One region of the Bacillus sp. C1 genome, then DNA from elsewhere that is predicted to be linked to it. Evidence: riboswitches for the same ligand, from Rfam matches in the RefSeq annotation. Region 1 holds a riboswitch; the other holds the start of a gene.

Region 1 (7,783 bases):
GACAAGAATTGTTCGTATGAAGTGGTGAATGAAATTTTATCGGCTCAAATTTAAATATGCCGGTTATTCAGAATATCGACTAACCAGCAAAAAACGCAAAAAAACAGGAGCCCCCTAGCCCCTGTTTCCCGACAAGCCTCAGCTTTTATTACTTTCGTTCCTCTAACGCTACATGCAAACCCTTTTGATAATATTGCATCATCACTTCTTTAGGAACCATACTACCACCAGTTCCCCAAACGATATGTGTACCTTGCCTTACTTTTTCTGTTACATGATGCTTTTGCAAATACTCTTTTCCTTCTTTACATAATTTGACCGGCCCTATCATCCCTGCTAGTGCAGAAGGTTCTAAGTAAATTTTTTCTGTATTAGCAAGCTCTTTTAACAACTTATACAGCTCTTCATCACTAACTGTATAATTCCCACTTAAAAATGGTTCCATCGTTTTGCCAACAAATCCAGATGGCCTTCCTACCGCAAGACCATCCGCATCTGTTACATTATCGATACCAATATCTTGAACCGCGATTTTATCATGAAGCCCAGTCATTAAACCAAGTAACATACATGGTGAATGAGTAGGCTCGGCAAAGAAGCAATGGACATTGTCTTGATACAATAACTTTAAACCAAATGCTACTCCCCCAGGTCCACCACCTACTCCGCACGGAAGGTAAACGAATAAAGGATGTTCTTCATCTACTACAATCTCTAACTCTTCTAACTGTTTTTGCAATCGAGACGCTGCCACTGCGTACCCTAAAAATAAATCATGAGAATTTTCATCATCAACAAAGTAACAATGAGGATCTGCATCTGCTTGCAATCTCCCCTCTTCTACTGCTTTACTATAGTCTGCTTCATATTCAATAACCGTTACATTTTTACTTCTTAGTAAATCTTTTTTCCATCGCTTTGCATCAGCTGACATGTGAACTGTTACATGAAAGCCTAACTTAGCACTCATAATACCGATACTAAGCCCTAAATTCCCAGTTGATCCTACCGCAATAGAGAACGCTGCGAAAAAGTCTCTAAATCTATCACTATCTAAAATTGAATAATCATCTTGCTCCGTTAACATTTCGTGCTGAAAAGCTAATTTTTCCGCGTGTTTCAACACTTCATAAATGCCACCTCTAGCTTTGATTGAACCCGATATCGGAAGGTGACTATCACATTTTAGTAATAATTCCCCTAATATAGATTGCTCATAAGTTTTCTCTAAAGAACGTTTCATAGACGGTATTTTCACTAAAGGTGATTCTATAATTCCATTTGTTCCTTTCGTTTCTGGAAACACTTTTGCAATATATGGTGCGAAACGCTTTAATCTCTCTTCAGCATCTTTTACATCGTCCTTTGTAAGCGGAGAAGCTTGTATCGCTGTTTGGAACCTCCTAATATTTGGATTTAACCAAAATGTTTCATCCAATACAATTAAATTGTTTAATAGCGGATGTTGTTCTCTCAATTCCTCTAGCCCCTTCATTTCTCTTCCTCCTTATCTCCTTGTAGCCAGTTGTATAATAAATTATAATTAAATTAATTTTAATACAGTTTAACACAAAAAAATAACTTTATGTTAATTTTAATTTAATTATTTTAAATATAATTAAATTGTTATAAAGGAGAATAAACTATGGAAAATATAGATATCGGTAAAAAAATCGAAAAACAAAGAAAAGAAAAAGGCTTAAGTAGTAAAGAACTAGCAAAGATGGCTGAAATTACACCGTCTATGCTAAGTCAAATTGAACGTGGTTCCGCTAATCCTTCCATCCAAACATTGAAAGTATTAGCTAAAGCGCTTGATGTTCCGACATTTAGTTTTTTACTAGAAGAAACAAATACAGACGATCTCATCGTACGTTCCAATAAACGAAAAAAAATGATTATTGATAATTTATCCTATGAATTGTTATCACCAGATTTCACAGGAACTTTAGCAACAACAATTATGACTGTACCTCCGAACAATTCTTCCTCGGAAAGTCTTCTAGAGCATAAAGGAGAAGAATTAGCATTTGTTTTAGAAGGAAAAATTACGGTGTATTTAGATGAAGAAGAGTATATATTAGAAACTGGTGATAGTGTAAAAATACCAGCGTATTTCAAACATAAATGGGTAAATAATTTTAATCAAAATGCCATTGTCTTATTTTCAGTTACTCCACCTATCTTCTAACACACCCAGCTAAAAACAGAGTAAAAGGGCGATACATACGTAATATGTATTGCCCTTCTTTTTTAATGCAACGCAGTTATGATATAGTCAAAAATTCAGCGATTGGTCCAAGTACGAGCACTGGCAAAAATGTGAGTGCACCGATTATAAATATAGTGCCTAATAAAATCCCACCAAACAACCGATTATCAGTTCGGAATGTTCCTATAGTCTCAGGTACAATCTTTTTCTTTTTGAGCCCCACTGCAACAGCAAGCATTGTAATTACACCGAAATACCGACCAATATACATAACAATTCCTGATGAGATATTCCAAAATGGTGTATTATCTTTTAGTCCTTCAAATCCAGATCCATTGTTAACGGCAGACGATGTATACTCATATATAACTTGTGTCAAACCATGAAAACCAGGATTAGAAATTGCATCTGTTCCAAGATGAGTAGAAAATGCAAGCGCTGCAGCCCCAAGAATCAGTAATGGCTGAGATACAATTGTAATCGCTATTAATTTCATTTCTTTTCCCTCTAATTTTTTATTAAGGAACTCCGGTGTACGCCCCACCATGAGTCCGGCTAAAAATACAGTAATCATCGCATACATGATAATATTTATAAACCCTAGTCCAATTCCTCCAAACACAGTACCTAACAGCATGTTTATAAGTGGAACCATCCCGCCAATTGGTGTTAATGTATCATGCGTTGTATTTACACCGCCTGTTCCAGAAGCACTTGTAACAGTTGCATATAAAGCAGATGATATAACACCAAGCCGTGTTTCTTTCCCTTCCATATTTCCTTGTGAATGTTCTAACCCTAATTGATTTAATAATGGGTTCCCCTTTAATTCAGATATAGCAAGCGTACAAAATCCAATGACGAAAAGAATAAGCATTGCTACAAAAAATATTTTACCTTGTTTCCGATTGCCGACCATTCTTCCATATACAAAAGGAAAGGCCATTGGAATTAACATTTGTAACATCATTTGCAGCACGTTACTCATCATATTAGGGTTTTCAAAAGGATGTGCAGAAACTGTTCCAAAAAAACCTCCTCCATTGTCACCAAGTTCTTTAATAGAAAGTAAAGACGCTACTGGGCCACGAGGAATTGCTTGCACTCCCTCTTCTAATGTTTTCACAATGACTGTTGAATCAAGTGTTTGTGGTATTCCTAACAATATAAATATGAGCGATGCCACAAATGAAATTGGCAATAATATTCTTGTAATCGATTGTACAAAATCAACAAAAAAGTTACCTATTCTTTTACCCGCTAACACACGAATAAACGTAATACCAACCGCCATTGAAGTTGCAGGTGCCGCAAACATCATGAACGTTACGCCCACCATTTGAGAGAAATTGGATAAACTACTCTCTCCTCCATAGTGCTGTAAATTAGCGTTTGTCATAAATGTAATTGCTGTATGAAAAGCTAATGTTGGTTCTAAGCCCATAAAATGATTAGGGTTTAACGGCAGAAACCCTTGTAATCGAAATATAGAATAAACAGAAAAAATAAAGAAACAATTTGTAATGATCAAACACAGCATATATTTCTTGAAGCTTTGATTATGTCCTTTAATCCCAGCAACTTTAAATAATATTTTTTCCAAGGGACCAAATACCCTTTGAAGCCCTTCCTTCCTCTGAAAAGCATTGTATATATAATCTCCCATTGGTTTTGCAACAATTACGAATAAGCCAATTGTAATTAGACTTGTAAGCCAGTTCATCCTTTTTCTCCTCTCTCTTTCTATTACACGCAATAAAAAAATGTTATTTTTTACCTTTAAGAGAATAAAAAGAAAACACCAGGTTGCACCTAGTGTTTTTTACACACAAGTCCCCCCTCTCAAAACGCTGACGAGGTTAGCTGTCGGATTCGGACCTTGAGAGTAGCCCTACCTATAAAAAGGATTCACCCCTAGTGACACATGCACAAATTCGGTTCCCCCGCTCCTAAAGTGGATTAAGCGATTATATTTGGCTGAAAAATCTATATTGAGCTATTCTGATTGTTAATATACTCTTCTAAATGATCGTTGTAAAGAAAGAAAAGATGAAATATTTAAATAATATAAACTTCTTCATTCCTGCTGTAAATATGAATTGTTACAGCAGGAATGAAACTCTTCTACAGCGAAATTCTACAAGTAACAAAACTCTATTAGGTGGTGCTTCATTATGAAGTTAGCTGTAATTGGTGGAGGTTACTTTGAACAAACAGATCATTTCCATATTAATCAACGACTTATCGAGTTAACTGGAAAACAATCTCCAAAAATATTATTTATCCCAACAGCAAGTAATGACGATGAAGGGTATATAAAAGACTTTAGAGAAACATTTGAAAAGCAGTTACGGTGTGATGTTCACATTCTGCGCTGTATAAAAGAAAATGTTAACGAAGTAGAAGTAAGTGAAATGATTCATTCTGCCGATTTCATCTATCTCGGCGGAGGAAATTATATCACTATGCTGGAAAAGTGGAAAGAAAACAAAATAGACGAGAAGTTAATAGCAGCCCTGCAAGGCGGGACGTTCATTGCGGGATATAGCGCTGGTGCTATGTGCTGGTTTACAACTGGAATTCGTTCTAACTATAAGGGAGAAGGCTATATAGAAAGCAATGGCTGGAATACACTAAACAAACACTTTTGTCCCCACTACAATCAACCAGATCGAGCAACTGCTTTCCATTTATTCTTACAAAACCATGCACGTAATATAGAAGGAATCGCTTTAGAAGATAACTGTGCTTTATATATAACCGAAAATTCCTTTGAGATTATCGGAGATCCAGAGAAAGCATGGGAATTCTATATGTATAATGGAAAACTTATGAGACACCATTTTGATGTAACTTTAAAAAGTTATTTATGAGTACGCACATATAATAAAAGTGTCCCTAAACTAGAAGGCTAAGGGACACTTTTATTTGTTTCCTATTTAACTCACAAGTCGCGTAATCCGTTTTTTCTTCCATGAAAGTTTATAATATCCGTATTGTAAAAGTAAGCTCACAATAAATGCTGCCGGATATCCAATCCATATCCCTTTTATACCAAGACTTGTGTAATATGAAAGGTAATAGGCAACAGGAACTTCCACAAGCCAAATTGAAACAACACCGATAACAGTCGGCCATAATACGGTTCCACTTGCTCGCATTGTCGCACCAATAATTTGTGCGTGACCGAAAATTAAATAACTCCACAGTGTAATCATTACTAAACTGTGTGCAATTTCGATTGTACTTGAACTTGTTAAGAATAACGACAAGATCTCTCGTGAAAACAAATAAATAAGAGAAATTAATACACCACCGATAATATAGTTCATCACAATTCCTGCTCGAACAACCTTCTGCAGCCTATCAAATTGATTCGCACCAATGGATTGTGCAGCAAAGATAGATACGGTAATGCCAAGACTCACCGCGGGCATTTGGACATAACTTGCTACTTGGTTCACAACTCCATACGCTGCAGTCGCATCAGAACCGAAACGATTTACAAATGCAATAACTGCAATCTCAGATAGCGAAACTAATATCATATTAATACTCGCTGGAATACCAAGGCGTAGTAATAACTTTAATAACTCCAAGTCCATACGAAGATATTTTCGTACTCCCTCATCCAATTGCAATGGATGATTTTTCTTCTTTAAATAAATAAGCATAACAACAAACGTTATAATCGTTGATATGACAGAAGCATAAGCTGCTCCGTAAACATCAAACTTCGGAACTCCTAACCAACCAAAAATCAGGACCGGTAATAATACCATATTTAATACTGTACTGACAATTAAAAAGTAAAATGGCGTTTTGGAATCTCCTGTACCTCGCATAAAGGTCGTATATGCAAAATACAAAAATAATACTGGCATTGAAATAAATAAAATACGCGCATAGTGAACACTCATATCAATAATATTTTCTGGTGTCCCCATAAAACGCATAATATCCATTGCAAATATACTTCCAACTATCGCTAAAATGGTTCCCATTATAAATGTAAATGTAAGTGTTGTACCAACAACGGCTTTTACACGATCTTCATTACGAGCACCAAATGCCTGCCCGATTAAAATAGAACTGCCCGATCCAATTCCAATTACAAAGGAAATAAGCAAAAAGAACAACGGAAAAAACGCAGAAATGGCAGCTAAGTCATTTACGCCGAGCCATCGTCCTACTACTACCATCCCGAACAATTGTCCAACTGACTGTAATACATTGCTTAAAAGCAACGGAACTAAAAACATGGACATTGTTTTCCATATCGGTTTCCGTTCCTTCTCCTGATTCTGTGGTTCCACACCTTCTTTATTGTTATCTATAGATTCTTTCACTTTCCACTTCTCCTTTTATTAAGAGTTTATCCACGCTCTCCATATAGTTGCTATTCATCCAAGCATTTCTTCCCCTATCCTTAGTCTTTTTCTTATAACTTAACCCAATATTTACTTCCATCAGCTGTTCGATCCAGAAAACCATATTCAATTAAATATCTTCTCAAAGTCACAAAGTCTGGATACACATTTTCTAAAATCTCATTCACTTCTTTTTCTGTATACTTCTCATTACTATCAAACTTTTTCACTAAATGCTTCAATATGATAAGCTTTCGTTTCTGTTTCTTCGGAAATTTAACAAGCGGTCCATCTAATCCTTCCGTAAAGTGCAGCTTCAACACTTCATGATTCTCTTCTTCTGTAATATTATATCTGTCATCAACCATTGTAGCTGTTCGATGAATTGGCAAAAACTTAGATTGTACCTTCGATTTTTCTTCTGACAACTCCATCAGCGCTAAAAACACCTTAGCCTGTTTCATCTTCTCTCGTAATGTAAAGCGATGATTTCGAATTGTTGATGTGCTTCCGCCATCTAATTCTTTAACAATTTCTTTATCATTTAAACCCATATAAAAAAACTGTACCATCTTCTTTTGTAAGTCCGTTAAACCTGTGAATTTCTTATCAAGATTTAATAAATAATCAAACATAGATGTGTGTTCCTGTTCAATATGCAACTGTGTAAATTTCTCTGCTTCATATAACACATTATGATCTTGATAAATAACACCTTTCATAAACGCTTCGCCACAAGCTAAACAAATGTATTCTTCTGCACTCTCTTCAAATACATAACCTTTTTTTAATTCTTCAACTGAAGCATTCCAAAACTTTTCCGAAATATCGTTCATTCTAAACAAACCTCCAACTAGTTTATTTTAAATATAAACAAACTATAACATCGTTTATTATTCCCCCATCATCTTACCACAAACAAAATAAACTTTACAACATTTCGTTTACCCAATTAGCAAACAATTTTAAAAATGTTTGTTCATCCATTATTCGTAATGAAAAATTGTATCTTTCCTTAGCAAAACTGGATGACTAGCGTTCGATCGAAATGTCCAATCCTCAACTTTAACGTTACATATACTATTATTACTTAAGAAAGGAGACATGCTAATGGAAAATACAAATAGTAGCCCCTATGTAAACAGTGAACAGGGTGTATTTGCGTCTGCAAAACTTCAAACTGCTATGGACCAAGCGTTTC
Region 2 (7,783 bases), on a different contig from region 1:
ATTTACTAGATTCATTGCTTTCAAAAACGGTTTAGAAAGGAGATGGAAGCTTGAACTTAAAAATTAATGGTAGGCAAATAGAAGTACCAGAACATATTAAGACAGTAGCACAATTGCTTACACATTTAGGATTAGATACAAAAATTGTTGTAGTAGAACGGAACCAAGATATTTTGCAAAAAGAAGATCATCAAAGCGCATCTGTTTTTGATGGAGACCAAATTGAGATTGTAACTTTCGTAGGAGGCGGTTGATTATGTTAAAGATTGGACCATTTACATTCAATTCTAGACTTTTATTAGGCACAGGTAAATTTTCTGATTATGATGTACAACGGAAAGCAATTGAAGTATCAGAGGCAGAAATTTTAACATTTGCAGTACGCCGTATGGATATCTTTGATGCGGACCAACCCAATTTGTTAGAAAAAATTGATGTAAAAAAATATACATTACTACCAAATACAGCAGGAGCAAAAACGGCTGAAGAAGCAGTTCGAATTGCGAAATTAGCAAAAGCTTCAGGGCTGTGCGACATGGTAAAAGTAGAGGTCATTGGTGATGACAAAACGTTATTACCAGATCCAGTGGAGACTTTAAAAGCTTCTGAAATGTTGCTAGAAGAAGGATTTATCGTTCTTCCTTATACATCTGATGATGTTGTATTAGCTCGTAAATTACAAGAGCTAGGCGTACATGCGATTATGCCTGGTGCATCACCAATTGGTTCAGGACTTGGTATTGTAAATCCATTAAACTTAAGCTTTATTATTGAACAAGCAAATGTACCGGTTATTGTTGATGCTGGCGTTGGTAGCCCAGCTGATGCAGCATTTGCAATGGAGCTTGGGGCAGATGGTGTGTTATTAAATACAGCTGTCTCCGGAGCGAAGGACCCTATTAAAATGGCGGAAGCAATGAAGTTAGGTATTCATGCAGGACGTCTAGGATTTGAAGCAGGGCGTATTGTACGTAAGCGCTGCGCGACAGCAAGTAGCCCGTTAGAAGGAATGAGTCTAGTTGAATAGTCGTTATTCCCGCCAAGAGTTATTTTCACCAATTGGAGGAAAGGGACAGCAAAAGATAGGAGAAAAACATGTTCTAATCATCGGAGCTGGAGCACTTGGTAGTGCAAATGCAGAAATGCTTGTAAGAGCGGGAGTTGGACATGTAACAATTGTAGATCGCGATTATATTGATTGGAGCAATTTACAACGGCAGCAGTTGTATAGTGAGGAGGATGTGAAACATAATCTTCCGAAAGCGATAGCCGCACAAAGACGTTTACAAGCGATTAATAGCAATGTAGTTGTGGAAGCATATGTGCAAGATGTGACAGCAGAGGAATTAGAGCAGCTTGTTACAAATGTCGATGTGATGATTGATGCGACTGATAATTTTGAAACACGTTTTATTGTAAATGATATATCACAAAAATACTCGATTCCATGGATTTACGGAGCATGTGTAGGAAGCTACGGTCTTTCTTATACGATTTTACCAAGGCAGACTCCGTGCCTATCTTGTCTATTACAATCTATCCCGCTTGGCGGAGCAACATGTGATACAGCAGGAATCATTTCACCTGCTGTATCTCTCGTTGTTTCTCATCAAGTAACGGAAACTCTTAAACTTTTAGTAGAGGATTATGACTCACTTCGGGATGGACTTCTATCGTTTGATGTATGGAAAAATGAATATTCATGTATGAATGTGCAAAAGCTTCGAAAACATAATTGTCCATCTTGTAGTGCGGAGGCAATCTATCCGTACTTAAGTAAAGAGAACACATCGAAAACAGCAGTTTTATGCGGGAGAAATACGGTTCAAATTAGACCGCCTTATGGAGAGCTAGATTTTGAACGATATAAAGAGCTGCTGCGTGACCGTGTAGTTGATCTAACAGTGAATCCATATTTATTATCATTTTCGATCGAAGGAAAGAGGCTCGTTGCGTTTCAAGATGGGCGTGTACTTGTACATGGAACGAAAGATATAGTAGAGGCAAAAACGATTTATCATCGTTATTTTGGATAGAAAAGGATGAGTGAGATGAAAGTGAATAAAGCTTTAACAATTGCTGGATCAGATAGTGGCGGTGGTGCAGGTATTCAAGCTGATTTAAAAACATTTCAAGAGTTAGGTGTGTACGGAATGACAGCTATTACAGCTATTACAGCCCAAAATACACTTGGCGTGCAAGGGGTATACCCTGTTGCACTAGAAGGGATTAAGGAGCAGTTAAACTCTATTGGTGCTGATTTAACACCTGATGCGGTTAAGCTTGGTATGTTGTTTAGTAGTGAAATTATTCAGGTCGTTGTAGAGCATATTAAAAAATTTGGCTGGAATAATATTGTACTAGATCCTGTTATGATCGCAAAGGGCGGTGCATCGTTATTACAGCAAGAGGCAGTGCAAGCGTTGAAAGAACATTTGCTACCTCTTGCAACAGTTGTGACGCCGAATGTACCAGAAGCAGAAGTGTTAACTGGGATGGAGATTCATAATATAGCAGATAGTAAAAAAGCTGCAAAGATATTGCATGAACTAGGGGCGAAGTATGTGCTTATGAAAGGGGGACATGCTGCGTATCAAGGGGACGAAGTGATCGATTTATTATTTGACGGTGAGAAATTTACAGAGTATAGAAGTGAACGAATCGATTCAAAACAAACGCATGGTAGCGGTTGTACATTCGCGTCTGCTGTAACGGCAAGTCTTGCAAAGGGGTATGAAATTAAAGAGGCAGTGCAAGAAGCTAAACAGTTTATTACTATAGCAATTGAGCAGCAATTACATATTGGAAGTGGTCATGGGCCAACGAATCATTTTGCATATAAACAACGAAAAATGAACGTATAAATATTTATTTTTCAGTTTGTTGGGAAACAGGGGCTATGGGTTCCTGTTTTTCTTGTCGTTTTTTGTTGGCTAGTCGATATCCTTTGTCGAATCGCTAATATATTGTGAGAAACGGTTGATATATTTGAAAAATCGCTGATAAAATTTCATTCACCACTTTATACGAATAAATTTCGTCAGATTACCATGTTTCTTTTTTATTGTTTACTTTTACCAAATGTAGGAGTAATATATCATCCAGAATTAACTTTTTGACAGCGCTGAGTCCAAGTTTATGGAGCGGAGGAACCAAATTGTGCATTGTCACTAGGGGTGAATCTTTCATTATGAAAGTAGGGCTACTCTCAAAGTCCGAATCCGACAGCTAACTTCGTAAGCGTATTGAGAGAGGATGGTGCACGGATGGATACATCGCTTCACCGGTCTGATTAGTATAAAAGAATAGTAAATTACTATATTGAAATTCTTTTATACTAAGGAGGATGAGATGCATGGATGAGAAAAACGAAGTAACACTCATTTGTGTAGGCGAAGAGGAAAAGGTAAATAGTTTGCGAAATTTAGTACCTTTTCAAAGTCATATGGTCATTTTTACAGTAAGTGAACGCGTAGCTGCTGAAGTACGAGCATATGGATTTGAAGCAACATATTGCTGTAATGAGGAGCAAGATTTATCTAGCATTTGTAGCGGAATAAAAAAAGTAATTTTACTAGGAGATGAACTGCCAACGGTGAGCTTTTTCACCGAACGTATTCGTTTTTCTTTTCAAGCACCTATTACGGTTGTCACAAGAAATAAAAATTATCCAGTAAAGCTCTATCAAACAATTGGAGCTAAATTTGTAGTATTTACAAATTGTGATAATATTTCCTTTTTATTTTTTGAATAGGGTGGAGGAAGCGGAGATGAAGGTGTTATTAGATCAGGATATAGCGAATCGTTGGGCCGTATCGAAGGAGCGCATGCAAGAATTAGCAAGAGATCCTATGTTTCCAAAGCCGTATATGATATTGCCATCAGAAGAGAAGTTATATTTAGAAACAGATATTATTACGTATGAAATGCTGCATGTGGAACTAACACAGGTCTACATTCGTGGGAGAAATTTGCGGTTGTTTTTACGAAATGAATAGATTTATCATGAAGAAGAGAATGAACCCAGGGTACGATATAAAACGTATTCAGGTTCATTCTCTTCTTTTTTGTTTCATATTAAAAGTTCATTTCAAGGAAAATGAAAGAAAAGCTAAGAAAATAGATGATACAAGATTAATATTAGTGAATGTAAGCGTTAAAATGGTGGAATATTTTATTATTTGAGGTAATTAAACCCTTTACAAGTCAAATATAGAGGAGTATATTTACATTCATAAATTGTTTCATAAAAATTTCCAAAAACAACCTGATATCGCTGAGTCCAATTTATTTGGAGCGGGGGAACCAATTTTGTGCATTGTCACTTGGGGTGAATCTTTCACTGTGAAAGTAGGGCTACTCTTTAGGCCCGAATCCGACAGCTAACCTCGTAAGCGTTTGGAGAGGAGGTTTACTTTTGTGTTGTTCATTTTTGAACACTGAGTAGATCCTCGGTGTTCTTTTTTTGATGCTTAAATGGTAAAATTTTACACTAGAATAAGGGGGATTATAATGCTTGATGTTGTGATGATCGGAATCTGTGTTGTATTGGTAGCATCTATGATAGGGCTTGCGAGCTGGTCAGATAAAGTGGTGAAAGAAGGGAAATCGAAATGATGATTGCCTTATCAATTATTGTTGCAGCGATTACGGTGTATTTAGTTTATGCGTTATTAAATCCAGAAAAGTTTTAATTAGGGGGAATCGTTTATTATGATTTGGGTTGCAGTTGTTATCACAATGCTATTATTCATTCTCGTTGCAAAGCCAACTGGAATTTATTTAGAAAAAGCGTTCCAAGGTAGTAGAAAACTAGATAAAGTGTTTGGACCCTTTGAAAATCTTATTTTTAAAATCACGGGGATTAAGCCGTACAATCAAACTTGGAAGCAGTATGCATTATCATTAGTTGCACTGAATGGTTTTATGATTGTTGTTGTATATTTCATTTTCAGATTGCAAGGGGTATTACCGTTAAACCCAGCACATATTGAGGGAATGGAGCCAACGCTTGCTTTTAATACAGCAATCAGCTTTATGGCAGATACGAACTTACAGCATTATAGCGGTGAAAATGGATTATCTTATTTATCACAGTTAATTGGAATTACATTTTTAATGTTTGCTGCACCGGCAACAACACTAGCACTTGTAATGGCTTTTATAAGAGGGTTAGCAGGTAAGGAACTAGGGAACTTTTTCGTTGATTTTACTCGAGCTTTAACAAGAGTTTTTCTTCCGATTGCATTTGTTGCAGCTCTGATTTTTGTTGCACTTGGTGTACCGCAAACTTTAGGCGAGGCGGTTACAGCACATACAATTGAAGGGGTAAAACAAAGTATTTTACGCGGTCCCGTAGCTTCATTTGTTGCAATTAAGGAACTTGGTAATAATGGTGGTGGATTCTTTGGTGCAAACTCCACACATCCATTTGAAAATCCAGGGCAAATCAGTAACATTTTGCAAATGATGCTTATGATGCTATTACCAACAGCCCTGCCGTTTACGTATGGACGAATGGTAGGGAATAAAAAACAAGGACGTATCCTTTTCGTTTCATTATTCATGGTATTTTTAGTTGGTTTTACAACGATTGTTTCATCTGAATTAAATGGGAATCCAGCATTAAATCAAATGGGTATGGAAAACGTACAAGGTAGTACAGAAGGAAAAGAAGTACGATTTGGAACAGTCTTTTCTTCCCTGTATGCGACAGTGACAACAGCAGCTGAAACAGGCGCGGTTGATACAATGCATGACACGTTAACGCCGCTTGGCGGGGCAGTGCCACTTGTAAATATGATGTTAAATACAGTGTTTGGTGGGGTTGGAGCCGGCTTTGTCAATATTATTATGTATGCAATTATAGCAGTCTTTATATCTGGATTAATGGTTGGACGGACACCAGAGTTTCTGGGTAAAAAAATTGAAGGGAAAGAAATGAAGTTAATCGCGGTAACAATATTATTCCATCCATTGCTCATTTTAGGGTTTTCAGCATTGGCCCTTTCAACGCCTTTAGGAACAGATGCAATTTCTCATTCAGGTTTTCATGGTTTAACCCAAGTTGTATATGAGTATACCTCTTCTGCTGCTAATAACGGATCAGGATTTGAAGGACTAGGGGATAATACACCATTTTGGAATATTACAACGGGTTTAGTTATGTTTTTAGGACGTTATTTCAGCTTAATTACAATGTTAGCTGTTGCAAATTCATTGAAAGAGAAAACAGTAGTACCAGAAACAGTCGGAACATTCCGAACAGATAACGGTTTATTTGGTGGGATTTTCATTGGAACAATTGTAATTGTTGGGGCATTAACATTCTTCCCGATGTTAGTGTTAGGACCAATTGCAGAATTTCTTACATTGAAGTAATGGAGGGTAAATGATGAGACCTGTAGTGGTAAAAGAGAAACAACAGTCAATTCCATCGTCAATACATGCTATAGAAAATGAAGTTAGACGAGCAAAAACAATGGATCGTGATATTGTTACCCATGCGATGAAGCAATCACTTGTGAAGTTGAATCCGAAAGTAATGGTGAAAAATCCAATTATGTTCGTAGTGGAAATCGGTTTTATAATTACGTTCATTTTATCATTTCTTCCAAGTGTATCTAGTACGATACCAGGGTGGTTTAATATAACAGTGTCCCTCATTCTATTATTTACAGTTCTATTTGCTAATTTTGCAGAGGCACTGGCTGAAGGGCGCGGAAAAGCGCAAGCTGACTCTTTGAAACAATCGAAGAAAGACGTATTTGCAAATGTCGTAAAAGAAAATGGAAAAATCGTTCAAGTTTCAGCGACTGAGCTGAGAAAAGGTGACGTTGTCATTGTAAAGCAAGGGGAAATGATTCCAAGTGATGGTGAAGTCATTAAAGGTTTGGCATCAGTGGATGAATCAGCAATTACAGGTGAATCTGCGCCTGTTATTAAAGAAGCAGGTGGTGATTTTTGTTCCGTAACAGGTGGCACAATGGTTGTTAGTGATGAGATTACAATTTCGATTACAAGCAACCCAGGTGAATCATTTATAGATAAAATGATTTCTTTAGTAGAAGGAGCCGCTCGTCAAAAAACGCCGAATGAAATTGCTTTAAATACAGTATTAACAAGTTTAACACTTATTTTCTTAATTGTTGTTGTAACACTGCCGATCTTTACAAATTACTTAGGGTTTAAAATTGATACAGCTATACTTGTTGCGCTTCTCGTTTGTTTAATTCCAACAACAATTGGTGGTTTATTATCAGCTATCGGGATTGCTGGAATGGACCGTGTAACAAAGTTTAATGTATTAGCAATGTCAGGGAAGGCTGTAGAAGCTGCTGGTGATATTAACACAATTATTTTAGATAAAACAGGTACAATTACGTTCGGGAATCGGATGGCACATACATTGCTTCCTGTAGGAAATGAAACAATTGAACAATTAGGGAAATGGGCAGCACTAGGATCGGTTTTAGATGAAACACCAGAAGGGCGATCTGTTATAGAGTATGTAGATTCAAAAACTTTTTCTTACAATAGAGAACTCGCAGAACAAGGAGAATTTATTCCATTTAAAGCAGAAACAAGAATGAGTGGTGTGGACTTACCTGATGGAACAAAAGTAAGAAAAGGAGCAGTTAGTGCGGTTATTGAGTGGGTACAAGCGCAAGGTGGGACGGTGCCAAAAGATGTGAATCAAAAAGCAGATTTCATTTCCAAAGAGGGCGGAACACCGCTTGTAGTTGCAGTGGATAATCGTATTTATGGATTAATCTATTTAAAA

What was found. A riboswitch is a leader RNA that binds a small molecule or an ion and turns the genes downstream of it on or off. The one in region 1 is predicted to bind cyclic di-AMP.
Region 2: another riboswitch for cyclic di-AMP. It lies ahead of ACX5JI_RS06700 (signal peptide protein); the one in region 1 lies ahead of kdpA (potassium-transporting ATPase subunit KdpA).

The regions. Positions count from the first base shown of each region.
Region 1 is NZ_JBTMZT010000003.1:334,736-342,518, forward strand. Features, by position in the region: gene dsdA (D-serine ammonia-lyase) at 149-1,495, opposite strand; gene ACX5JI_RS12590 (helix-turn-helix domain-containing protein) at 1,646-2,191, shown strand; gene kdpA (potassium-transporting ATPase subunit KdpA) at 2,268-3,935, opposite strand; cyclic di-AMP (ydaO/yuaA leader) riboswitch at 4,045-4,188, opposite strand; gene ACX5JI_RS12600 (Type 1 glutamine amidotransferase-like domain-containing protein) at 4,387-5,085, shown strand; gene ACX5JI_RS12605 (MATE family efflux transporter) at 5,152-6,561, opposite strand; gene ACX5JI_RS12610 (DUF2087 domain-containing protein) at 6,654-7,418, opposite strand; gene ACX5JI_RS12615 (hypothetical protein) at 7,693-7,783, shown strand, end outside.
Region 2 is NZ_JBTMZT010000002.1:9,467-17,249, forward strand. Features, by position in the region: gene thiO (glycine oxidase ThiO) at 1-35, shown strand, start outside; gene thiS (sulfur carrier protein ThiS) at 51-254, shown strand; gene ACX5JI_RS06675 (thiazole synthase) at 257-1,027, shown strand; gene ACX5JI_RS06680 (thiazole biosynthesis adenylyltransferase ThiF) at 1,020-2,036, shown strand; gene thiD (bifunctional hydroxymethylpyrimidine kinase/phosphomethylpyrimidine kinase) at 2,043-2,864, shown strand; cyclic di-AMP (ydaO/yuaA leader) riboswitch at 3,113-3,259, shown strand; gene ACX5JI_RS06690 (hypothetical protein) at 3,356-3,754, shown strand; gene ACX5JI_RS06695 (hypothetical protein) at 3,771-3,998, shown strand; cyclic di-AMP (ydaO/yuaA leader) riboswitch at 4,265-4,411, shown strand; gene ACX5JI_RS06700 (signal peptide protein) at 4,513-4,617, shown strand; gene kdpF (K(+)-transporting ATPase subunit F) at 4,614-4,694, shown strand; gene kdpA (potassium-transporting ATPase subunit KdpA) at 4,714-6,381, shown strand; gene kdpB (potassium-transporting ATPase subunit KdpB) at 6,395-7,783, shown strand, end outside.